Regions from separate parts of the Anaeromassilibacillus sp. 1001302B_160321_C8 genome, predicted to be linked through region 1. Evidence: predicted binding sites of a transcription regulator. Region 1 holds the regulator's gene; each other region holds the start of a gene.
The links. The regulator HrcA, encoded in region 1, represses chaperone genes, less so after heat shock. The targets are predictions, from matches to a motif close to TGTTAGCACTCNNNNNNNNNGAGTGCTAACA.
Positions count from the first base shown of each region.

Region 1 (7,930 bases):
TCGCATCGATATCGAACGTAACCTCGATCTGGGGGATGCCGCGCGGCGCGGGTGCGATGCCGTCCAGCTTGAACAGGCCGAGCTGCTTGTTGTCGCGGGCAAATTCACGTTCGCCCTGCAGGACGTTGACCTCTACCTGCGTCTGGCCGTCCGCAGCCGTGGAGAAGATCTGGCTCTTCTTGGTCGGGATGGTGGTGTTGCGCTCGATGACCTTGGTCATCACGCCGCCCATGGTTTCAACGCCCAGGGACAGCGGCGTAACGTCCAGCAGCAGCAGGCCTTCGACCTCGCCGCCGAGCACACCGGCCTGCAATGCCGCGCCGATGGCGACGCATTCATCCGGGTTGATGCCCTTGAAGGGCTCCTTGCCGGTCAACTTCTTGACTTCTTCCTGGACAGCCGGGATTCTGGAAGAACCGCCGACGAGCAGGACCTTGCTGATCTGGCTGAACTGCAAGCCAGCGTCCTGCATGGCCTGGCGAACCGGGCCGATGGTCTTTTCGACGAGGTCTGCGGTCAGCTCGTTGAACTTTGCGCGGGTCAGGGTCATGTCGAGGTGCTTCGGGCCGGTGGCGTCCGCCGTGATGAACGGCAGGTTGATCTGGCTGGACGTCATGCCGGACAGCTCGATCTTTGCCTTTTCTGCGGCTTCCTTCAGTCTCTGCATGGCCATCTTGTCGCCGGAGAGGTCGATGCCGTTCTCCTGCTTGAAGGAGGTAACCATCCAATCGATGATGCGCTTATCGAAGTCGTCGCCGCCCAAGCGGTTGTTGCCAGCGGTTGCAAGCACTTCCTGCACGCCGTCGCCCATCTCGATGATGGAGACATCGAACGTGCCGCCGCCGAGGTCATACACCATGATCTTCTGCTCTTCGCCCTTGTCGATGCCATAGGACAGAGCCGCGGCCGTCGGCTCGTTGATGATACGCTTTACATCCAGGCCCGCGATCTTGCCGGCGTCCTTGGTCGCCTGGCGCTGTGCGTCGGTGAAGTATGCCGGGACGGTGATGACTGCGGAGGTGACCGTCTCGCCCAGATAGGCTTCTGCGTCCGCCTTCAGCTTTTGCAGGATCATTGCGGAAATCTCCTGCGGGGTGTAGCTCTTATCGTCAATCGTTACTTTATAATTGGAACCCATCTCTCTCTTGATGGAAGAAATGGTGCGGTCCGGGTTGGTGATGGCCTGGCGCTTTGCCACCTGGCCCACCATACGCTCGCCGGTCTTGGAGAACGCGACCACGGACGGCGTTGTGCGCGCGCCTTCTGCGTTTGGAATTACAACCGGCTCGCCGCCTTCAATCACGGCTACACAGGAATTCGTTGTACCAAGGTCAATACCAATTGTCTTGCTCATAATCTATACCTCCAGTTTTCATTCTGCTTTTTCAGTTGAATCTATATATTAGATATTAGAAAGGGGATTGCGGGACAGTGGACGGTTAGTTTGCAACGACCACCGTTGCATGCCGGACGACTTTGTCGCCGATCTTGTATCCCTTTTGATAAACCTGCGCAACCACGTTTTCGGCTGCGTTTTCGTCGTCAATATGGGATACGGCGTTGTGCAGTTCCGGGTTGAACGCCTCCCCTGCGGCGCCCATCTCGGACACGCCCAGCTTTTCCAGCGCTTTTTTCAGCTGCGTCTGGACCATTTCCACGCCCTTGCGCAGGTCTTCGACACTGCACTCCTGCTGCTCCAGCGCGCGCTCCAGATTGTCTGCCACCGGCAGGAACTCGAGCACTGCGGCCGCTGTCGCATCGGAATAAATCGCTGCTTTCTCGCGCTCCGTGCGCTTGCGGTAGTTGTCATACTCCGCTGCGGTGCGCAAGAGCTGGTCTTTCTGTTTTTTCAGGGCCTCCTCTGCTTCTTCAAGCTTTTTCTGCATCGCTTCTTTCTCTGCCTTGGCCTTTTTCCCGCCAAAGCCTCCTTTATCCTTTTTTTCGGCCTTTTCCGTTTCCTGGGAAGCCTCCGGCTCCGCGTCGGTCTGCGGGTCTGTTCCGGCTTCTGTCTGCGGATTCTTTTCCTCCGTATTCAACTGTCCGGACCCTCCTTCGTTTTAAATTGCGCCATTGCGCTCTATCAAACTCTAAAAGTCATAGTCCATCAATTCGGTGAGCATCTTCCCAACCGCGTCGGAAAGATATTCCATATGGGCGATCACCTTCGCGTAATTCATGCGCATCGGGCCGATGATCGCCAACGCGCCGGCGTCCTTGCCGCCGACGGTGTAGCGGGAAATCACCACGCTGGAATCCTTGAGTTCCGGGCGGCCCGTCTCGTCGCCGATGAGCACCTTCACGTTTTTGCTGCGCTGCTCCAACAAGCGGTTCAACTCGTCCGCATGCGCCAGGAAATCCATCATCCGGCGCGCGGTCAGCGAGAGCTCCGGATAGAAGAGCAGGTTCGTCTGCCCTTCCATGCAGATTTCCGCCTGCATGGAATCCCGCGCCACGTCGAGCACCGCCATAAACGCGGACGACATCAGGATCGCCATCTCCCCCATCGAGGCCGCCATGTTCTGGATAAAGGCGGGCGTCACTTCCGAAACCGGCATCCCTGCCAATTTCTCGTTGAACACCCGGAAGAACACCCGCAAGATCTCCTGCGACAGGTCAAAGTCGCAGTGGAACACGCGCGTCTTCATGGTCCCGGCGGAGGTCATCAGGATGACCATCGCGGTGCGGCGGCTGGTCTGCACGAATTGGATCGCGCGGATATTCGCCCCGCGGCCGCTCGGCGTTGTGGATACCGCCGCAAACCGGGTGGCGGCTGCCATCACCCTAGAAACACCGTCCAGCAATTTTTCCGGATCATAGGCGCTGGAGAGCAGCTGGCTGTCCAGATAGCGCTTTTCTTCACGGGTCACGGGCTTTTTCTTCATCAATGAATCGATGTACACCCGGTACCCCATTTGGGTGGGAACCCTGCCCGCCGATGTGTGCGGCTGGTCCAGAAGCCCCATCTCCGCCAAATCGCTCATTTCATTGCGCACGGTGGCGGAAGAGACTGCAAAGTCGAGGTTGTCACAAAGCGCCTTCGAGCCGACCGGCTCGCCGGTGGCGACATACAATTCGACGACCGCCGCCAGAATTTTTTTCTTGCGTTCGCTGAGTTCCAACCTTCCCACCTCTCTTGTTTGGATTCGGAGTTTAGCACTCTTTTATATCGAGTGCTAACTCTAGTTATTAATTTATCATTACTTTGCCCGGTTGTCAATAAGATAAATGTAAATTAATTATGAATCTGCAATGGAGAAACTTAGCAATTTGCCAAAAGGACGAATATGGCAACAAGGTTTCCCTTCCCTGAACCGGTCCTCGCGCCCACCGCCATGCTAATAAATAGAAAAAAGGCCGCACAGACCGGCCAAACCGCCAAATCTACACAACCTTTTGTATATTATTTTTCACTTATTACGTTTCGTATAAAATCTCCGCCAAAAGCGCATTGGAAACCAAAAATCCCTTCCGGGTAAACCGGAAACCCTCCGGCCAACACTCCGTCAGGCCAACGCGGGCATACCGCTGCGCCGCACGTTTCCATCGCTCCGGAATGGGCTCGCCAAAGCGGTCCCGGTAGCGCGCCTCCTGTAAGCCCTCTGCCAACCGGAGTGCCAACATCGCATATTCCTCCGGCCCACCGGCGGGAATCTCCGGGTCGGCGTCCTCCTCCGGCGCTTGCCCTGCCAAAAACGCGCGCAGGTCGCGCGCCTCATAGAAGCGCTTCCCGTTCAAAAAGGAATGCGCGGCCGGGCCAAGACCGAGATATTCCTCGCAGTGCCAATACTTCAAATTGTGCCGGCTCTCAAAGCCCGGCCGGGCAAAGTTGGAAATCTCATACTGCATCAGGCCGTGCCGCTCCAATTCCTCGCAGGCTGCTTCGTAGAGGGAACAGGTCTCGTCCTCGTCCGGCAATTGCAGCTGCTCCCTGCGCTGGTAAAAGGCCGTGCGCGGTTCGATCTTCAACAGATAGGCGGACACATGCGGCACCCCCAGTTCCGCGCAAAACGCTGCGGAACGCCGGGCGCTTTCCACCGTCTGCCCCTCGATGCCGAGCATCAAATCGAGCGAAATATTTTCGATCCCCGATTTGCGTGCCGCCGCCACCGCTTCGGCCGCCTGCGCCGCTGTATGGCGGCGGCCCAAGCGTTCCAACTCCCGGTCGTCCGCCGACTGCATCCCGATGGACAGGCGGTTGCCGCCCGCTGCCCGGAACCCCTGCAAAAAGCCCGTCAAATCCACGCCAGGGTTGACTTCCGCGGTGATCTCCGCGCCATCCAGTCCAAAGCAGGCCCTCGCCTGCCCGATGAGGCGCGCCACCCGTTCGCCGCCCAGCAGCCCGGGCGTCCCTCCGCCAAAATACAGGGTATCCGCCGGGCGTTTGATTTTATCCGAATTGTATTTTAATCTATCAATCATACAATCTGTATATAAATTAAGGGAATCCTCCGAGGCATGGACGGAATAGAAATCGCAATAGGGGCATTTTTTCTCGCAAAACGGCACATGCAGGTATAAACCGATCTTATTCATCCAGCTTCAGCACGCTCATAAACGCCTCCTGCGGCACCTCGACCGTGCCCAGCTGGCGCATGCGCTTCTTGCCTTCCTTCTGCTTTTCCAGCAGCTTCTTCTTTCGGGTGATGTCGCCGCCGTAGCACTTCGCCAGAACATCCTTGCGCAGCGCTTTGACGGTTTCGCGCGCGATGATCCGGCCGCCCACGCACGCCTGGATCGGCACCTCGAAGAGCTGGCGCGGGATCTTCTCGCGCAGCTTTTCCGCCATCTTGCGGGCGCGCGGGTACGCCTTGTCCGCGTGGATGATAAACGAGAGCGCGTCCACGACCTCACCGTTGAGCATGATGTCCAGCTTGACCAGGTTGCTCTTCTGGTAGCCCGCCAGCTCATAATCGAAGCTGGCATAACCGCGGGTGCGCGATTTCAGCGCATCGAAAAAGTCGTAGATGATCTCATTGAGCGGCAGCTCATAATGGATATCGACGCGGTCCGTGTCGATGTAATTCATATCCTTAAATACGCCGCGGCGCTCCTGGCAAAGGTCCATAATATTGCCCACATATTCCTTTGGGGTGTAGATATGGGCGTTCGTAATGGGTTCTTCGGCCTGCGCGATCAGCGACGGGTCGGGATAGTTGGTCGGGTTGTCGATGGCGATCATCTCGCCGTCGGTCTTCGTGATATGGTAGACGACGCTCGGCGCGGTTGTGACGATGTCCAAATTGTATTCGCGCTCCAGGCGCTCCTGGATGATCTCCATATGCAAAAGCCCCAGGAAGCCGCAGCGGAAACCGAAGCCCAATGCGACGGAGGTCTCCGGCTCAAAGGAGAGTGCCGCATCGTTGAGCTGCAATTTCTCCAGCGCGTCCCGCAGGTCCGGGTATTTCGCGCCGTCCGCGGGGTAGATGCCGCAGAACACCATGGGCTGTACCGCGCGGTAGCCCGGCAGCGGCTCCTTCGCGGGGTTGTCCACGCGCGTGATCGTATCGCCGACCCGCGCTTCGCGGACCGCCTTGATCGACGCCGCGATATAACCGACCTCGCCCGCCCGCAGGCAGTTCATCGGCTCAAAGCTGGTGGCGCGCATATAGCCGCATTCCACCACGGTAAATTCGCTCCCCACGCTCATCATCCGGATCGTATCGCCCGGATGGACGGTCCCGTCCTTGATGCGCACATGGGCGATGACGCCCTTATAGGCGTCGTAGTAGGAATCAAAAATCAGCGCACGCAGGGGGGCGTCCTCATCGCCCTCCGGCGGCGGCACCTGCTTGACGATCTGCTCCATCACCGCGTCGATGTTGATGCCCATCTTGGCGGAAATGCAGGGGGCCTCGTCCGCCGGGATGCCGATCACGTCCTCGATCTCCTGCCGCACATGCTCCGGCTGGGCGCTCGGCAGGTCGATCTTGTTGATGACCGGCACGATCTCCAACCCTGCGTCCACGGCCAAATACGTGTTGGCCAATGTCTGCGCCTCGATGCCCTGGGAGGCGTCCACCACCAGCACCGCGCCCTCACATGCGGCGAGCGAGCGCGATACTTCATAGTTAAAGTCCACGTGGCCGGGCGTGTCGATCAGGTTGAACACATAATCTTGATCGTCCTTCGCGTGATAGACCAATGTCACCGCATGGGCCTTGATGGTAATGCCGCGCTCGCGCTCCAGGTCCATGTCGTCCAGGATCTGGTCTTCCATGTCGCGCAGCGCGACCGATTTCGTCTGTTCCAATATGCGGTCCGCCAGCGTGCTCTTGCCGTGGTCAATGTGGGCAATGATGCTGAAATTCCGGATCCGTTCGCGTGGTATTGCCAAATGAATCACCGTCTCTTATCTCAAAAAGTTCCATACAGCCTAACCCTGTGGAGAAAGCTATAAAATCGGCCATAATAATGTATTATACCACAGAATGGATTCCTCTTCCAGACTTATAAACCGGTGTTGCCGGAAAGCCGGTGTTTCTATCCTTTTAGGGCAGATCGAAACCGATTATTTGTAAAACAAACGGGAACGTTCCCCCTCAAACCTCCCCAAGATCAAACTCCGCATAGTACGTCTCCCCATTAAACGTATTCCCATAACGGTAGTGGCCTTGCGTGAGTGCTTCCTTCCCATAATAATTGACCGGGTGGATGCGGTGCTCGCTCTGGGAGTGCGGGGCCGAGAGGATCCCGATGTCGTGCCACGCCGTATCCGGGAGATATTCGAGCATCTCCCATTTGCCGTTGTCCGAGAGGCGCTCCAGCCAATACGCTTCCCCATAGCTGAATTCCTCGTCCGTTCCGTTGTGAATCTGAATGACGATCTCTTCCGGGGCAGCCGGAAGAGCGCCTTCCCCAACGGAGAGGGAAAATTCCCCGTCGTATGCGCCGGGGTCCTCGGAAGACGCCGGGTCCGACACGGAGGAAGACGGGTCCACATGGTGGGAAACCGTCTCCGGCCCTTCGATGGCGCTTGTTGTACAGCCCACAAGCGCCGCACAGATTCCCAACCATACCATTGTGCAAAGCATTCTTTTCATTTGGCATTCCTCCTTCTATTCAGAATACCGCCCGAGAAAAGAAATTTTTTCAAATTTTCCACCGAACCTTACCATTTTGTGGAGAACCAACCGCAAATTCGTTTTGCCCGCAAACGTGTACCCGGCCTGCAAACGGGCCCATTTCCCTTCCTCCTTTTGCCGGGCCACAATCCTCCCCCAAACTGTATAAAATGGCAGCCCTTTCCTCATACTAACCATGAGGTGAAACATATGGAATACGTTTGGGCATTTGTCGTCGGCGGAGCGATTTGCGTCGTCGGACAGCTGTTGATCGATTACACCAAACTGACGCCAGCCCGCATCCTGGTTTTATTTGTCACATTGGGCGTGGTGCTGGGCGCGCTCGGCATTTACGAACCGTTGGTGGAATTTGCAGGCGCGGGCGCAACCGTCCCATTGACGGGATTTGGCTATAATATGGCGAAAGGGACGCGGGAAGCCATCCAGGAGCAGGGGCTTCTGGGAGTGTTCACCGGCGGCGTAACAGCGGGCGCCGCAGGGATTGCCGCGGCGGTGTTCTTCGGCTATTTAGCCGCCATATTTTCAAAACCCGGAGATAAGAGCTAACCGGTACGTCCGGTACGGGAAGTTTGCCTACCGCGGCCTGCGTATCCTGCAGGGGCGCGTGATCGGCATGCTGCTTTACAAGCTGATGAAACACATCTATGAAAAGACGCGCCGCGACATCGAGCGTTGGCGCGAATTCCGGAAAAAGCGCAAAAATAAAACGGGCAGGTAATCCACCTGCCCGTATCCTTTCCCAATGAAGCCAGGAATGGATAGCCCGTCCCTTATTGAATCGAGCAATCCAGATAGTGCTCAAGCTCCTCTTCGTCCTTGCGCTTCTTTTCAAAAAAGAGGACGACGGC
Region 1 is NZ_JADNJD010000005.1:58,880-66,809, reverse strand. It holds gene dnaK (molecular chaperone DnaK) at 1-1,354, opposite strand, end outside; gene grpE (nucleotide exchange factor GrpE) at 1,440-2,036, opposite strand; gene hrcA (heat-inducible transcriptional repressor HrcA) at 2,088-3,119, opposite strand; gene hemW (radical SAM family heme chaperone HemW) at 3,415-4,533, opposite strand; gene lepA (translation elongation factor 4) at 4,526-6,334, opposite strand; gene I2E77_RS05065 (immunoglobulin-like domain-containing protein) at 6,540-7,040, opposite strand; gene spoVAE (stage V sporulation protein AE) at 7,272-7,628, shown strand; gene I2E77_RS05055 (hypothetical protein) at 7,853-7,930, opposite strand, start outside.

Region 2 (7,930 bases), on a different contig from region 1:
CTCCATCATTTCCCGGAAGCTGGTCTGCCGCTCCTCCGCCGAGAGGGATTCCCCGGTGAACGGGCAATCGGAAATGGTCAATAGGCAGAGCGCCCGCTTCCCCGCGCGTGCCGCATTCATATACAGCGCCGCGGACTCCATCTCCACGGCAAGCACGCCCATTTTCTTCCACGCGGGAAGGGCGTCGGGATCGTCCCCATAGAAGGTATCCGAAGACAGGACATTCCCCACAACCGTATGAATCTTATGTTCCTGCGCATACTGCACCGCCTTCTGCGCAAGCGTAAAATCTCCAATGGGTGCAAACGCACCCGGCAGGTGGAATTGCGAGCCATAATTGGAATCGGTACACGCGCCAATCCCAATCACGACGTCACGCACATGTACGTGATCCGCGATTCCCCCAGCGGAACCGATGCGGATGATGGTCTCCACATCATAGAAATGGTACAGCTCATACGAGTAGATGCCGATGGACGGCATCCCCATCCCGCTGCCCATCACGGAAACGCGCTTTCCCTGGTAAGTGCCGGTATATCCCAGCATATTGCGAACGGTGTTGAAACAGACCGGGTTTTCCAAGTACGTTTCTGCAATGAATTTCGCGCGGAGCGGGTCGCCCGGCATCAAAACGGTCTTGGCGATGTCGCCCGGATTGGCCGCGTTGTGCGGCGTCGGTGTAGTTGTAGCCATACAAATCCTCCTGTTTTTCAAAATGATTTTGTTATGATGTTTCCCAATTGCGATGTCCCTGTAATTTTCTGAGGGACGCCAAAGAAATCAAGAATCGTTGCGCCAATGTCCGCAAAAGTCGGCAGGGTTCCCAAGTTTGTTCCTGCCTTTACGTTTGGCCCTGCAATGATCCAAGGCGTATATTCCCGCGAATGGTCCGTGGATGGTGTGCTTGGATCGCACCCGTGGTCGGCGGTAATCATCAGGAGATCGCCGTCCCGCAGTCCCGCCAAAATTTCCGGGATCGCCCGGTCGACGGTTGTCAGTCCCTTTGCATAGCCCTCCACATCATTCCGGTGGCCATACAACATGTCAAAGTCCACCAGGTTGATGAAACAAAGCCCCTGAAAATCGCGCTTTGTCCACTCGATGGCCCGCGCAATGCCCTCGTCATTGCCGCCGGTGCGGATGGCCTTTGTAATCCCTCTTCCAGCGAATATATCATAGATTTTCCCGATTGCAATCACGTCAAATCCATTTTCGGAAAGCTGATCCAGCATGGTGGTGCCCGGCGGAAGGAGCGAAAAATCATGGCGGTTCTTCGTGCGGACATAATTCGGATATTCGCCTGTAAACGGCCGTGCAATCACCCGTCCAACGCTGTGCTCCCCGGTCAACAGCTCCCGTGCAATCTGGCAATCGCGGTAAAGCTCCTCGACGGGCACCACCGCCTCATGCGCCGCGATTTGGAAGACACTGTCCGCAGAAGTGTAAACAATCAGCGCGCCGGTTTCCACATGCTCTTTCCCATAGTCTTTGATTACTTCCGTCCCCGAATACGGCCGGTTGCACAACACCTTTCGCCCCACCCGGCGGCTGAATTCCGCCAGAAGATCCTGTGGGAAGCCGTTGGGGTACGTTGGAAGCGGCTTGGGCGACGCGATCCCTGCAATTTCCCAATGGCCGATGGTGGTGTCCTTCCCTTTGGAGAGTTCCGTCATGCGTGCAAACGCTGCCGAAGGGTGCTCCACCGCCGGACGGCAGGTAACGCCATCGATATTAAAAAGGCCAAGCTGCTGCATATGGGGCATGGAAAAATAGGGGCTTTTCGACGCTGCGGCCAGCGTATTGCTTCCCGCGTCGCCATACTGTGCAGCGTCCGGCATTTCTCCAATCCCCACACTGTCCAGCACCATCAAAAAAACGCGCTTCATAATATGCCTCCTATAGATTTTCGATCGACAGGTCTTAAAATATGCTTTGTATTTCAATCAATCATTATAGTACAATCTTCCCAAATTGACTATCATTTTGCAGGAAAAACTTGAAACAACTGTGTTCTCCGCTATATTCAAGACATATGTTTCTGTCTTCTGAAAGGGCCTTCATCGAGATCGTATTTTCAAAATCTGTGCCATTTATATTTTAGCACTCTTGAGTATAGAGTGCTAAAATTAACAGTTTGTTCGCAATTTTGAAAAACATTTTTAACAACCGAACCCTATACTAAAAAGCGTAGACAGCAAGAGAGCCAAAGAGGAAAGAAGGTGGTTCGCTTGAAAAGACTTTCTTGCAGAACCCACAATCCATTACATTGATAGAAAATGATAGAAGCCGTTAAGGAGGTTATGACTTATGTTTGATTTGATTCCTTTTGAACATAGAAACAATGATTTATTCCGCTATTTTGATGATATGGAACGTGCATTCTTCGGCGGCAACACCGACATCGCACCTTGCAAGACCGATATTCTCGATGAAGGCAACCGCTTTGTTTTGAAGGCCGACCTGCCGGGCTTCAAAAAGGAAGACATTCACCTCGACATCGAAGGCGACCGTTTGACGATCTCCGCGGAACACTCGGAAGAAAACAAAACGGAAGATCAGAAGAACAACTTTATCCGTCGCGAAAGACGGTATGGTTCCATGAGCCGCAGTTTTGATATTTCGTCCATCGACGCCGATCATATCGAGGCAAAATTTGAAAACGGCGTTTTGGAGCTGGATCTGCCTAAGAAGCAGGAGACGGTTCCCGCAAACCATCGGATTGAAATTCAGTAATGGCCAGTATTCCATTGCATGATTACAAAAGAACAAAACGGAGGGTTTTATCATGTTTGATTTGATTCCATTTGAGCGCAGAACCAGCAATCTTTTCAATTATCTCGACCAAATGAACCGCGCTTTCTGGGGCAATTCGGAGAGCAGCGTCGTTCCGTGCAGCACCGATATCATCGACCAGGGCAATCAGTACCTGCTGCGGACCGATCTTCCTGGATACAACAAAGAAGATATCCATATCGACATGGACGGCGACCGGATGACCATTTCCGCACAGCATAAAGAGGAAACGCAAACGGATGACAACACCTACATCCGCCGCGAAAGACGGTATGGTTCTATGAGCCGTAGCTTTGATGTCTCCGGGATCGACACAAGCGGTATCCAGGCGAAATATGAAAATGGTGTATTGGAGCTGACTTTGCCAAAGAAGGAGGCGACGGTCACTCCAAACCGCCGCATTGAAATTCACTAATACGGGTGTATCCTCCAGTTTCCTAAAAGAAGGGGTATGAACGCCCCTGGCAAAACACCGTATCGATAAAATCCCCCGGTGCAGCCTTACGCTGCACCGGGGGATTTTTGTAATCGCGCCTGATTTCTATATGTACAAAGTTCACGATTTTTCCGTCGAACTAGGGTGGCCGGCTCCCGAAACATCCGCAAAGGTGTAAGAATCCAGCTTCTGCCGGACAATTTCCGAAATTTCGTTGTAAATCTCATGAAACCGGCAGCTCGCCGTATGGGTACAAGCATATTCTCCCTGCTGACAACGGCTGATCATGTAGGGGCCTTCCACGGATTCAATGACCCGGCGCAGGGTGATCTCCCCCGCCGGATGCGCCAACATGTACCCGCCGTGGGCGCCTTTGTAGGAAATCATGATGTCGTCCGCCACCAGCTTGCGCAGGATCTTCAGGGCAAAGCGCAGAGGCACATGCGTTTCTTCCGAAATCGTCCGCGCATCCACCTTTTGATTGGCCGCCGCGAGAAATTCCACGATCCGCACCGCATAGTCCGCCTCCAGGGTCATGTGCATCGCTTGTCCACCTCTTAGTCCAAAAAGTCTTTCAGCTTTTTGCTGCGGCTCGGGTGGCGAAGCTTGCGCAGGGCCTTGGCTTCGATCTGGCGGATGCGTTCACGGGTGACATTGAACTCCTTGCCTACCTCTTCCAACGTGCGGGAGCGGCCGTCCTCCAGGCCAAAGCGCAGGCTGAGCACCTTTTCCTCGCGGGGGGTGAGGGTGTCCAGTACATCCGCAAGCTGTTCCTTCAAAAGGGTATGGGAGGCTGCGTCCTGCGGGGCGGGGGCGTCGTCATCGGGGATGAAATCCCCCAAATGGCTGTCCTCCTCTTCGCCGATCGGCGTTTCCAAAGAGACGGGCTCCTGCGCAACCCGCATGATCTCCCGCACCTTGTCCACCGGCATGTCCAATTCGGCGGAGATCTCCTCCGCGCTCGGCTCGTGCCCGTTGGTGTGCAGCAGCTGGCTGGAGACTTTCTTTACCTTGTTGATGGTCTCCACCATATGGACCGGGATACGGATGGTCCTCGCCTGGTCCGCTATCGCGCGGGTGATCGCCTGCCGGATCCACCACGTCGCATAGGTGGAAAATTTAAAGCCCTTGGTATAGTCGAACTTCTCCACCGCCTTGATCAGGCCCAGGTTGCCCTCCTGAATCAGGTCCAAGAACTGCATCCCACGGCCCAGATAGCGCTTGGCAATGCTGACGACCAAGCGCAAGTTGGCCTCTGACAGGCGCTTTTTCGCCGCTTCATCCCCCTCCTTGATCCGGATAGCCAGGTCGATTTCCTCTTCCGGGGAAAGCAGCGGCACGCGGCCGATCTCTTTCAAATACACCTTTACAGGGTCGTCAATCGCAATGCCCTCGGTGCTGAGGCTGGATTCCAGATTTTCGTCGGAGGCAGCTTCGGCGGCAAAGTCGATGTCGTCCAAGGGAGCGTCTGCAAAGTCCTCGATAATTTCCACTCCCTGCGCTTCCAATGTGTCGTAAAATTTTTCAATCTGTTCCGGCTCAAAGTCCAGCTCGCCAAGAGCGTCGAGAATCTCTTTTGTCGAGAGCTGCCCTTTTGCCTTCCCCTGTTCAATCAATTCTCGAATGACCGTTTTCTTGTCCGGTGTTGCTCCTGTTCCCATTTGTAAATCCCCCTATTTCTTCTTCGCCTTTAGTTCCGCCAGATACGCTTCAATGCTCTGCGTCGGAACCGAGGCGGCATCCTCCAGGCGGAGTTTTGCATGTTCCTGTTCAATAACTTCGATATATTCCTGTGCATCCTGCCAGGTGGCGGATACATCGTGATATTTGGCAAAAATGCGGGCGATTGCTCCGATTTCATCCACGGAGAATTCCCCCGAAATATCTGTAAGGCTATAGTCCTTGCCATCCATAATTTTCCCCATAATCACCTGATATACGCGGCGATTAAACGAAGTGGAAAATTTTTCAGGCGGCAAACGGGTATAAATCTCTTTGGCATGGTCGGGATATTTGACCACATAGGCAAGCAACGCTTCTTCTGCGCTGGCAGCCCGCAAATGTTTGACCTTTTCGGGGTTGATGTCGTCCCCAATCCCAGCGGTCTGCTGCTGAAAGGTGCGAAATTGCTTTTGCTGCTGTTGCTTCTGGCGCTTCTTGCTGTTTTTGTCCACCTGCATCATGATGGCGGAGCGGTCGATGCCAATTTCCTCTGCAAGCCTTCCCGCATAGACCTCCTGCTCCATGCGGTTGCCCAAGGTAGCCAGGAGCTCTGCTGCGCCGGTCAAATAGGCGACACGCCCGTCCGCGCTCTCCATATTGCAATTCCTTCGGATCTTCGCCAAGCGGTACTCGATGTCATTCCCGCAGGCGTCCAAAAGCTGTTTAAAGCGGGCAGGCCCCTGTTCCCCATAGGAGCGTATGTACTCATCCGGGTCCTTGCCGCCCACGATATTGAGCACCTTCACCAGCAACCCGGCTTCGCGAAGCATCGGGATTGCCCGCGCCGTGGCCTTTTGGCCCGCTTCATCCGCGTCGTAGCAGATCACCACTTCTTTCGCATAGCGGGACATCAGGCGCGCTTGCTCCATGGTCAAAGCTGTCCCAAGCGTGGCGACCGCATTGGTAAACCCCGCTTGATGCAGGGAAATCACGTCCATATAGCCCTCTGCCAGAATCAGCTGCTGGCCTCCCTGGTTCTTTGCAAAATTGAGCGCAAACAAAGCGTCACTTTTGCGAAAAACCAGCGTATCAGAAGTATTCAAATATTTGGGCTTTGCATCGGTGAGCACACGCCCGCCAAACGCAATGACATTGCCGCGCAAGTCGATGATCGGATACATCACCCGGCCAAAAAAGCGGTCCAACGCACGTCCACTGCGCCCTTTAAACGCCACATTCGCCTGGATCATCTCTGCCTCTTGATAGCCTTTCTTGGCCAGAAAATCCACCAAGGCAAAGCGGGACGGCGGCGAATACCCCAGCCCAAAGTGACGGATGGTCGCTTGCGTCAACCCGCGGCCGCGCAGATAGGAAAGCCCCGCCGCGCCCTGCTCGGACATTAGCACGGAATGATAGAACCGCGCCGCCTCGCGGTTGATTTCCAAGATCCGCGCGCGCAGCTTTGCCATCCCATCGTCCACGTGGTCCTCCGGCACCTGCAAGCCGGCGCGCTGCGCCAAAAAGCGCACCGCTTCCATATAGTCCAAATTCTCGATGCGGCGGATAAAGGTGATGACATCCCCGCCCACACCGCAGCCAAAACAATAAAACGAGCCGTTTTCCGCATACACATTGAAAGACGGCGTTTTCTCATGGTGAAAGGGGCACAGCCCGACCATATTCCTGCCGCTGCGCCGCAGGCTGACATATGAAGACACCACGTCGACAATATCGCTGCGCATCTTCAGCTCCTGCAAAAAAGCTTCCGGCAAAGGCATTGCCATTCCTCCGATTCAATTCCATCAATAGTGACTCCACGCCTCCGGGATGTAAATATTCTCAAACAGACGGATGGCATAATGATCTGTCATACCTGCGAGATAGTCGCAGGCGGCGCGCTCACACCCCTCCTCTTCCGCAATACGCTTCATGTCCTCCGGAAGGTGATCAGGGTTTTTTAAGTAGGTAAAGAGGATTTCGATCAAGGTTGGGACCTTTTTCTCCTCCCCCTTCGCGTAGGGATTATAATAAACCTGTTGGTACATAAACGTATTCAGCTCGTCAAAAGCTTCCTGGCATTCGGGGTCCATGCGGATCTGCCCGTCCTGGCTGTTATCCACCACCGCATTGACCAAGCGGTTGATCCGGGCGGACTTGCTCGTCCCTAAGAGGTCCGTGATCGCTTTGGGAATCTGCGATTCCTCCAAAACACCGGCCCGCTCCGCATCGTCGATGTCGTGGTTGATATAGGCAATGCGGTCCGCATAGCGCACGATCCGCCCCTCTAGCGTGGAGGCCTCCTGTCCGTGCGTGTGGTGCAATATACCGTCGCGCACCTCTTTGGTCAGGTTGAGCCCTGCGCCGTTCTTTTCCAGCTTTTCCACCACGCGAACGCTCTGCTCGTAGTGGCGGAACCCGCCGGGCAGAATCTCATTCAGCGCCCGCTCCCCGGCATGTCCAAACGGCGTATGCCCGAGGTCGTGGCCCAAAGAGATCGCCTCCGTCAAATCCTCATTCAACCGCAGTGCCCTCGCAATCGTGCGCGCAATCTGCGCAACCTCCAACGTATGGGTCAGGCGCGTCCGATAGTGGTCGCCCTCCGGAGACAAAAAGACCTGCGTCTTTCTCTTCAAGCGGCGGAATGCCTTACAGTGGATAATCCGGTCCCGGTCCCGCTGATAAGGCGTGCGGAGCTCACACTCCTCTTCCGGGCGGTCCCTGCCCTTTGTGTTGCGTGAAAGAGCGGCATACGGCGATAGCGTCTGTTCTTCGATCTGTTGGGTCCGTTCTCTGACATTCATATCCGGCGCACCTTCTTTCCTACAAAGATCGGACCAGTCTCTGGAAAATGTCCCCCGCAAGATTCTATTCCTTTTTCCATAAGCGGGCAGATCTCTCCAAAGAACCTGTCGCTATTTATTTTATACGCGGCAAAGAGCAAATTTCCTGCATAATTTTTATAAAACCTGAAAAAATTTTTTGCCCTCCTCCTGCACCTCAACGGAGCCGCAGGTTGCGTCCGCCAACTTTGGCCGCATA
Region 2 is NZ_JADNJD010000016.1:69,504-77,433, reverse strand. It holds gene deoD (purine-nucleoside phosphorylase) at 1-693, opposite strand, end outside; gene I2E77_RS11115 (phosphopentomutase) at 711-1,889, opposite strand; gene I2E77_RS11110 (Hsp20/alpha crystallin family protein) at 2,308-2,733, shown strand; gene I2E77_RS11105 (Hsp20/alpha crystallin family protein) at 2,786-3,208, shown strand; gene I2E77_RS11100 (RrF2 family transcriptional regulator) at 3,350-3,772, opposite strand; gene rpoD (RNA polymerase sigma factor RpoD) at 3,787-4,890, opposite strand; gene dnaG (DNA primase) at 4,903-6,669, opposite strand; gene I2E77_RS11085 (deoxyguanosinetriphosphate triphosphohydrolase) at 6,694-7,692, opposite strand; gene I2E77_RS11080 (YigZ family protein) at 7,849-7,930, opposite strand, start outside.
Region 2: the regulator HrcA is predicted to act here: its motif matches at 2,096-2,126, upstream of I2E77_RS11110 (Hsp20/alpha crystallin family protein).

Region 3 (7,930 bases), on a different contig from region 1:
TAAAGGAATTTAGCCTGCCGGTGTGCAGTTCTGCGTTGGTCACAATGGACCTATTCGGGGATATTTATGCGTTGGATCTCGTTTTGGACAAGTTGGTTGCCCTCTGCCAGTTTCTTCTGGAAAACGGTTTAGAACATGATGTAGAGTGGTACGACCCGGACGCCGTCCAGCTCCGCCAGATTCATCTGTCCGGTATGGATGATTTGTATGTAGTTTTAAATCAATTGTTGGCGCACCCAGCCCCAAAGGAGGGCTTACCAATACCGGAATGCCGGGCCCGCTTGGGGGATACAAAGGAATATCCCTATCTCTTTTATATCACGCCGCAGCGCATTGAAGAGCTTGTCAGCGGCACGGTCTGGGAGGAAACGCTATGAAAGATGGAAATCAAGCAGGAATCCTCTTGAGCCAGCCAGCTTGGAAAGAGCCCATGCATGGGAATCTCTCTGCCCTACTTGCGGATACGCTCTTGGTGTTGCTTGGCCTGTTTGGAGTGGCGCAATGTACGGTGTCCGCTTTTTCCATACCGGTGAAACCGATCTTTTTGTCCATCTGTATCGCCCTGTTTGCCTTCCTGTTTCTCGCAATCTTTTCTTTAAAACGGTGGCGGATGCCCATCCTATTGATCTTATCTGCCGCCTACTGCGTAACCGCCTACCTGCTGCGCACATACTTTTTGCAGGGGTTTGTGATCTCCACCAATCAAGTTCTCTCTACAATCAGCGACAACTCCCGCTTTGATCTGCCGCAGTTCCGTGTAAACCTGCCCGTAGGAGAGTATACAAATGCCTGCTCGGTATTCTTGGCATTTGTGCTATTTTTCTTAGCGTGTTACGTATGCTGGGCGGTCCGGCGGCACAGTTTTTGGCTTGCCCTGCTGGGGACAGCGCCTTTTTTACTTGTCCCCCTCGGCTTTACCATTACACCCGCTTGGCCCTCCGTATTGATGCTGCTTGGCTTCTGGGCCACCCTTTTGCTCAGCCGCCTTTGCGCAAACAGCTCATTTGGGCGAACGGCCGCCGCGGGCCGCGTTGCTTTGCTCGTGTTGCCCGCCGTCGCCCTTTGCCTGATTGCTATGAGCATCTTGATGCCACAGGATACCTATACGCGCCCAGCTTCCATCGAGTCGCTCCGTCAAGAACTGGAAGGCGGCATTTACCGCTCTTCCTTGTTTTCCCAACAAAATGGAGCGCTGGGGCGCGTCAGTTTAGATTCTGCGGGCAACCGTCAATATACAGGGCAGACGGTACTGCGCGTACACAACCCAAGCAAAACGCCGCTGTATCTGCACGCTTTTTCCGGAAGCGTTTATACCGGTGTTAGCTGGGAATCCCTTCCCGACTCCACCTACGCCGAGTTGGAGAATTCGCTGTATTTTAATCCACAAAACATGGCGGGACAGCTGCTTTCGTTTTATTCGCTTCCAGAAGAACAGTCGCTGCTGATGGAGATCCAAGTTGAAAATGTCGCTGCTAACCGGAATTGCATCTATGCTCCCTATGGGTTGGCCTCCCGCCCGGAGGAGCTTTCTGGCACAGCCTTTGTACACGACGCCTACATCCGTGTCACCTCACCCTTTGGCATCTCGGACTACACCCTACAGGCATGGGACATTCCCCATTTTCCCCGGGCTGTAAATCTCAATTTGATCTCCGAGCCGTTCTATTCGGCGGAAGCGGCATACCGTTCCTTTGCCAATACCTACTACACGCAGCTTCCACAGAACCTGCGTGAAAAATTGCAATGGTACTGTACACAAGTGGGGATTCCCGATGCAGAAACCGCAGGACAGGAAGCTGTGATCTATGCGATCGCCAACCTGGTGCGCACCAGCGGGGAATATACCCTTTCCCCCGGCACAACGCCGGAGGGCCGCGACTTTGTAGACTATTTTCTTTTTGAAAACCAGAAGGGCTATTGCGTCCACTTCGCAAGCGCCGCCGTTGCGCTCCTGCGGTCGCAGGGGATTCCCGCCCGCTATGCAGAGGGATATGCGGTCACGGCAATGGATTACGACGAGGAGGGATGGGCTGACATCCCGGACCAGCATGCACATGCCTGGGCAGAGGTCTATACCCCTGGCCTAGGCTGGCAACCGCTGGAGGTTACGCCCGGCGTACGCCTCTCGACCGGAGAGTTGAATCAGCAAGCACAGGACGCCCTCTCGGAGGACTCCAGCACTCCAGAAAGCGAGGCGGAATCCAGCAGCGAACCGGAATCCAGTTCGCCCGAATCTTCCAGCGCGCTTGAGGATTCCTCTGCCCTTGGAAGCGATGAAACCACCGGTGCAATCCCGTTCGATTTCCGCACCTTGCAGCACGTGTTGGCTGGGATTGGGGTGGCAGGCGGTGCTGTTCTGCTGGTTGTCCTGCGGCGTATTTTCCTGATCAAACGCCGCAAAAAGCGGTTCCATTCAGCAAATGTCAACCAATCCGCAATCGCTATTTACAAGTATTTGACCGACTTAACGTCATTTGGGGCGTCGATCGATCCCTATTCAGAGGAGCTGGCCCTCAAGGCCAAATTCAGCCAGCATACACTCACAGAGGAGGAAATGAATGCGCTGCTCTCCGATGCAGACCGGGCGGCGCATGAAACATACCGGACTTTACCTGCGGTTCGCAAGCTGTTCTTTAAATATGGGAAATGCTTGCTGTAAACCAATCCCTTTGAAAAAGTGTTCCCCTGAAACTTCCCTTGATAGGGGGATGGATATAGGGACCCCTAGAGAAAAAAGAATCCTATACAAAAGAGGCTATATCGCTTTGGCTGGAAAGCCAAAGCGATATAGCCTCTTCTTTGTAAATGAAAGAAACCGGTTTTATACCATCAGGTTGCAGATCCGGTTCGAGAAGGCTACCGGGTCGTCGATGGAAACGCCTTCGATCAGCAACGCTTGATCGTACAAGAGCTGTGTATACTCTTTGAGCTTGTCTTTGTCCTCTGCATACAGGCTGCACAACTTTTCGAAAATCGGATGGTTGGAATTGATCTCAAGCACACGCTGCGCCTGTACTTTTTGATCGTTCGGCATCGAATTGAGCACCTTCTCCATTTCAATGGAGATCGCGCCTTCCGAAGACAAGCACACCGGATGCGTCTTCAGCTTTTGCGAAAGGATGACCTCTTTGACCTTGCCGTCCAAGGACTCCTTCATAAAGGCTAGCATATCCTTGTTCTCTTCCACCTTTTTCGCGGCTGCCTGCTTCTCTTCTTCGGTCTCCAAATCCAAGTCGTCTGCCGAAATGGAGCGGAATTCCTTATCGTCGTACTTCATCATCATGCGCAGGGCAAACTCATCCACGTTGTCCGTCAAATAGAGGATCTCATAGCCTTTGTCCTTGAGCGCCTCGGTCTGCGGCAGCATGTCAATCTTATCCGTTGTTTCGCCACAGGCGTAATAGATATATTTCTGTCCTTCTTTCATGCGGCCCACATATTCTTTGAGCGTGACTAGTTTCTTTTCGCTCGAAGAGTAGAACAGCAGGAGATCCTGCAAGACATCCTTGTGCATTCCATAGTCTTCGTACACGCCGTATTTAAGTTGCAAACCGAAGTTCTTATAGAAGGATTCGTATTTGTCGCGGTCATTGAGGAGCATGCTCTCCAACCCGGACTTGATCTTTTTCTCCAACCTGGAAGCAATCACCTTCAGCTGGCGGTCATGCTGCAACATTTCTCTGGAAATATTCAGCGATAAATCCTGCGAATCGACAAGGCCCTTCACAAAGCTGAAATAATCGGGCAGCAAGTCCGGGCATTTCTCCATGATCAACACGCCGTTGGAATAGAGCTGAAGCCCCTTTTCATAATCACGGGTGTAAAAATCGAACGGGGCGCGCGCCGGGATGAACAGCAGGGCGTTATAGGTGGCCACACCCTCCGTGCTGCTGTGGATCACCTTGAGCGGCTTCTCATAATCGTTGAATTTCTCCTGATAGAAACGGTTGTATTCGTCCTCGGTGATTTCATTCTTATTTTTGCGCCAGAGTGGTACCATGCTATTCAGGGTTTCATTCTCTGTATAGGTCTCAAATTCGGGGTTCTTTTCGTCGCACCCCTCCTTCATGCGGCTCTTCTCCACATCCATGCGGATGGGATAGCGGATATAATCAGAGTATTTCTTGACAAGGTTCTTGATGGTATAGGTATCCAGGAACTCGTCGTAATTGTTCTCTTCCGTATTTGGCTTGATGTTCAGAACGATTTCTGTGCCATGGCCCTCTTTTTCGCACGGTTCCATGGTGTAACCCTCAGCGCCCCGGCTGGTCCATTTCCAAGCCTCATCGCTGCCATAAGCGCGGCTGACCACGGTGACGCAGGCGCTCACCATAAAGGCCGAATAGAAGCCCACGCCAAATTGGCCGATGATCTCAATATCCTCTTTGGGCTCGTTGTCCTTCTTAAAGTTCAGCGAACCGCTTTTCGCAATCGTACCCAAGTTGTTTTCCAACTCGTCCTTCGTCATGCCGCAGCCATTGTCCGTGATGGTCAACGTCCGCGCTTCCTTATTCGGCTGGATGGAGATGCTGAAATCCTCCCTGGAAAGGCCGGTATCCCCGTCGGATAACGTTTTATAATAGAGCTTATCAATAGCGTCGCTTGCGTTGGAAATCAACTCGCGTAGGAAAATTTCACGATGTGTATAGATGGAATTAATCATCAAATCCAAAAGGCGCTTCGACTCCGCCTGAAACTGCTTCATTTCCATGATCAATCAACCTCTTGTATCTCTTTAAATTTAGCACTCTTTACACCTAAGTGCTAATTGTATTGTAGTACAACTTTTCCCAAAATGCAATGAATAAATTATGAACAAACAAACTCGTTCTGAAACAAAAAATTGGACAACATGGATTCCTCCATATTGCCCAATACAATGGATGCCGAATGTTTATCTGTGATCTTACTCTTTCGTTTTTTCTGCGATGCGAGGTACGTAATCGTGATCTACGGTCAGCACTGCGAAGTAAGTAGCGTTCAAGTTTGCAATTTGTTCCGAAATGCGCTGGATCAGCTCCGTATCCGACCATTGGAATCCAAACGGCACACAAACGTCAAAAATCACATTGGTGTGGGTCGTCCCCCAAACCACACGGAAATCGTGCATACTGATCTGATCCGAGAGTCCGTTTAAAATCTGTTCCACCTGTTGTTTCAGCTTTGTCGTGCGTTCATCGTCCGTCACCACGGGATCCAGATGGATCACCAGGTGGATGTTCATATCCCGAAGGAAATCGCGCTCGATGTTATCAATGATATCATGGCTGACCAAGATATCCTGCTCCGCAGGGACCTCGCAGTGTACCGAAGCAAAGCAGCGGCCCGGCCCATAGTTGTGTACATTCAGGTCGTGCAGGCCCAGAACACCGTCGTAGCTCAAGATCTTTTGGTAAATACCCTGCACCAATTCTTCGGTCGGCGCGACCCCCAACAGCGGATTGCTGGTTTCCATAATCAACTGCACGCCGCCGACCACAATCAGAAGCGCCACAATCAAGCCCATCCAGCCATCCAAATTATAGCTGGTCAACCAGGTGATCCCCATGCCAATCAAAATGGCAACCGTGCTGAATACGTCGTTGCGGCTGTCCGCCGCCGTCGCCTCCAGTGTGGTTGAGGAAATACGCCGGCCAACCGTCCGATAAAACAGGAATTGCCACAACTTGATCAGCACCGAAACGACCAAGATTCCCACCGCCACCAGGCTGGTTTCGCTCTCTTCCGGATGGAGGATCTTTCCCAGAGAGGACTGCGCCAATTGGAATCCCAGCAGAAGGATCACCAGCGATACGATCAGCCCGCTGATGTATTCAATCCGCGCATGGCCATAGGGATGCTCTTTATCCGCCGGTTTCGCCGAAAGCTTGAATCCTACCAAAGTCACCACGGAGGATGCGGAATCCGACAGGTTGTTGACCGCATCCGCCACAATCGCGACGCTGTGAAAGACAATCCCTGCAAAAATCTTGATACAAAACAACAGGATATTGGTGGCAATGCCAACAATCCCGGCGAATTTCCCATAGCGTTCGCGCACGGTGTGATTTTCCACGTCCTGATAATCCTTGACAAAAAGGCGTATCAATAAATTGGTCATAAAATCCCCCTCGCTTCTAATGGGATCAATCTGCGAAGAGACTGCCCCCCGCGCAATCAATGGTCACAAAGAGTGGAAAATCTTCAATTTGAAGTTCCTTGACCGACTCACAACCGAGATCCTCATAAGCGATCACCTTTAAACTGCGCACACATTTGGCCGCCAATGCGCCGGCACCGCCGATGGCGCAGAGGTATACAGCCCCATTACGGCGGATGGCATCCACCACGGCTGGGGCGCGGTTCCCCTTCCCAATCATGCACACCATGCCCAGATCCAGCAAGCGCGGGGCAAAGACGTCCATCCTTGAAGAAGTGGTCGGGCCACAGGCACCGATGGGCAACCCCTCCGGGGCGGGCGTCGGCCCGGCATAATAAACGGTGGACCCCTGTATCGGGAAGGGCGGCTCCTCTCCGCGGTCTAACTGTGCGCAGATGCGCTTGTGCGCTGCGTCGCGGGCGGTGTAAATGGTGCCGCTCAACAGGAGCTGGTCGCCCGCGCGGAGCGTCTTCGCGCGCTCCATCAATTCACTGGTATGAACCCGAATCCGTTCCATGATTTTATCCCTCCACAAAAGAAGGGAGCTGCCTTTGCAGTTCCCTCGTTTGGTTCGTCCCTTTAGAACATATCCTTCTTCCGAAGGATCAAATATGCAATCCCCATGCTTACAATGGCCAAAAGCAACGGGAACCAGAAAAACGGCAGCGGAAGCCCCTCGACATTCATCCCATAGAAACTGGAGATAACCGTCGGAATGGAGATGATCAGGGTGATGGAGGCCAAGACCTTCATCACGATGTTCAAGTTGTTGCTGATGACCGACGCAAAGGCATCCATCGTGCCGGAAAGGATATTCAAATAAATGCTGGACATCTCAATCGCCTGCCGGACCTCGATCAGCACATCTTCCAGCAGGTCCTGGTCTTCCTCATAAAGCTTCACAACGCGTCCGCGTGAAATTTTCTCAATGGTAATTTCACTGCCTTTTAGCGAAGAGGAGAAGTAGACCAAGGACTTCTCAATATCCAAAAGCTGAATCAGCTCAGAATTCTTCATGGATTTGCGCAGCTCACGCTCCACATGGCTGCTGAGTTTATCAATTTGCTTCAAATACTGCAAATATTTTGTTGCAATCCGGAGCATCAGATGAAGGATAAAGCGCGTTTTCAGATTGGTCTGTACCCCTTTGACCGCCCCATCTGTAAACTCATCCAGGACGGGGTTCCCCCTTGTACAGACGGTAATCACATTTTTTTCTGTGATAATGATGCCGAGCGGCGTGGTGGAATAGGTCACATTGTCGCCGGACGTTTCCGCCACCGGCATATCGATGATGACCAACGTGCTGTAATCTTCGGTATCAATATGCGAAGATTCCTCTTCGTCCATTGCGGCACGGAAGAAGTCCGGTTCAATCTGGAAATCTTCAATCAGGCCGCTAATCTCCGCATCGGTCGGGGCAATGCAGTTGATCCAGCAACCCGGTTCGCATGCCTCCAACTGAGTAATATGTCCGTCAATCGTCTTGTAGTAGGACAGCATTGCGTTCATCTCCTTTATTCTCTTTTTCTATGTGACTACATAAAGGGTCCGGTTTCACAATGCCACCTCCCAACGGGCGCAGGAATGCGCAAAAAAATGCGCGCGGATGTACGCGCGAACACTTTTTCTCTCGATAACAAATTCATTATAGCACAAAAAGTGGAGATTTCAAGGGTGCGCAGCACATTTTGCGCATTATTTTCAGAAATTTATCCTGTAATGCCACACAGGGCCCAATTTGGCCTCAAATCATCTTTTTTCTATTCCAGTTTTGAATGGGCACGAAAA
Region 3 is NZ_JADNJD010000015.1:46,118-54,047, reverse strand. It holds gene I2E77_RS10490 (DUF58 domain-containing protein) at 1-377, shown strand, start outside; gene I2E77_RS10485 (transglutaminase family protein) at 374-2,659, shown strand; gene htpG (molecular chaperone HtpG) at 2,822-4,711, opposite strand; gene I2E77_RS10475 (cation diffusion facilitator family transporter) at 4,907-6,100, opposite strand; gene I2E77_RS10470 (FumA C-terminus/TtdB family hydratase beta subunit) at 6,126-6,656, opposite strand; gene I2E77_RS10465 (magnesium transporter CorA family protein) at 6,719-7,642, opposite strand.
Region 3: the regulator HrcA is predicted to act here: its motif matches at 4,740-4,770, upstream of htpG (molecular chaperone HtpG).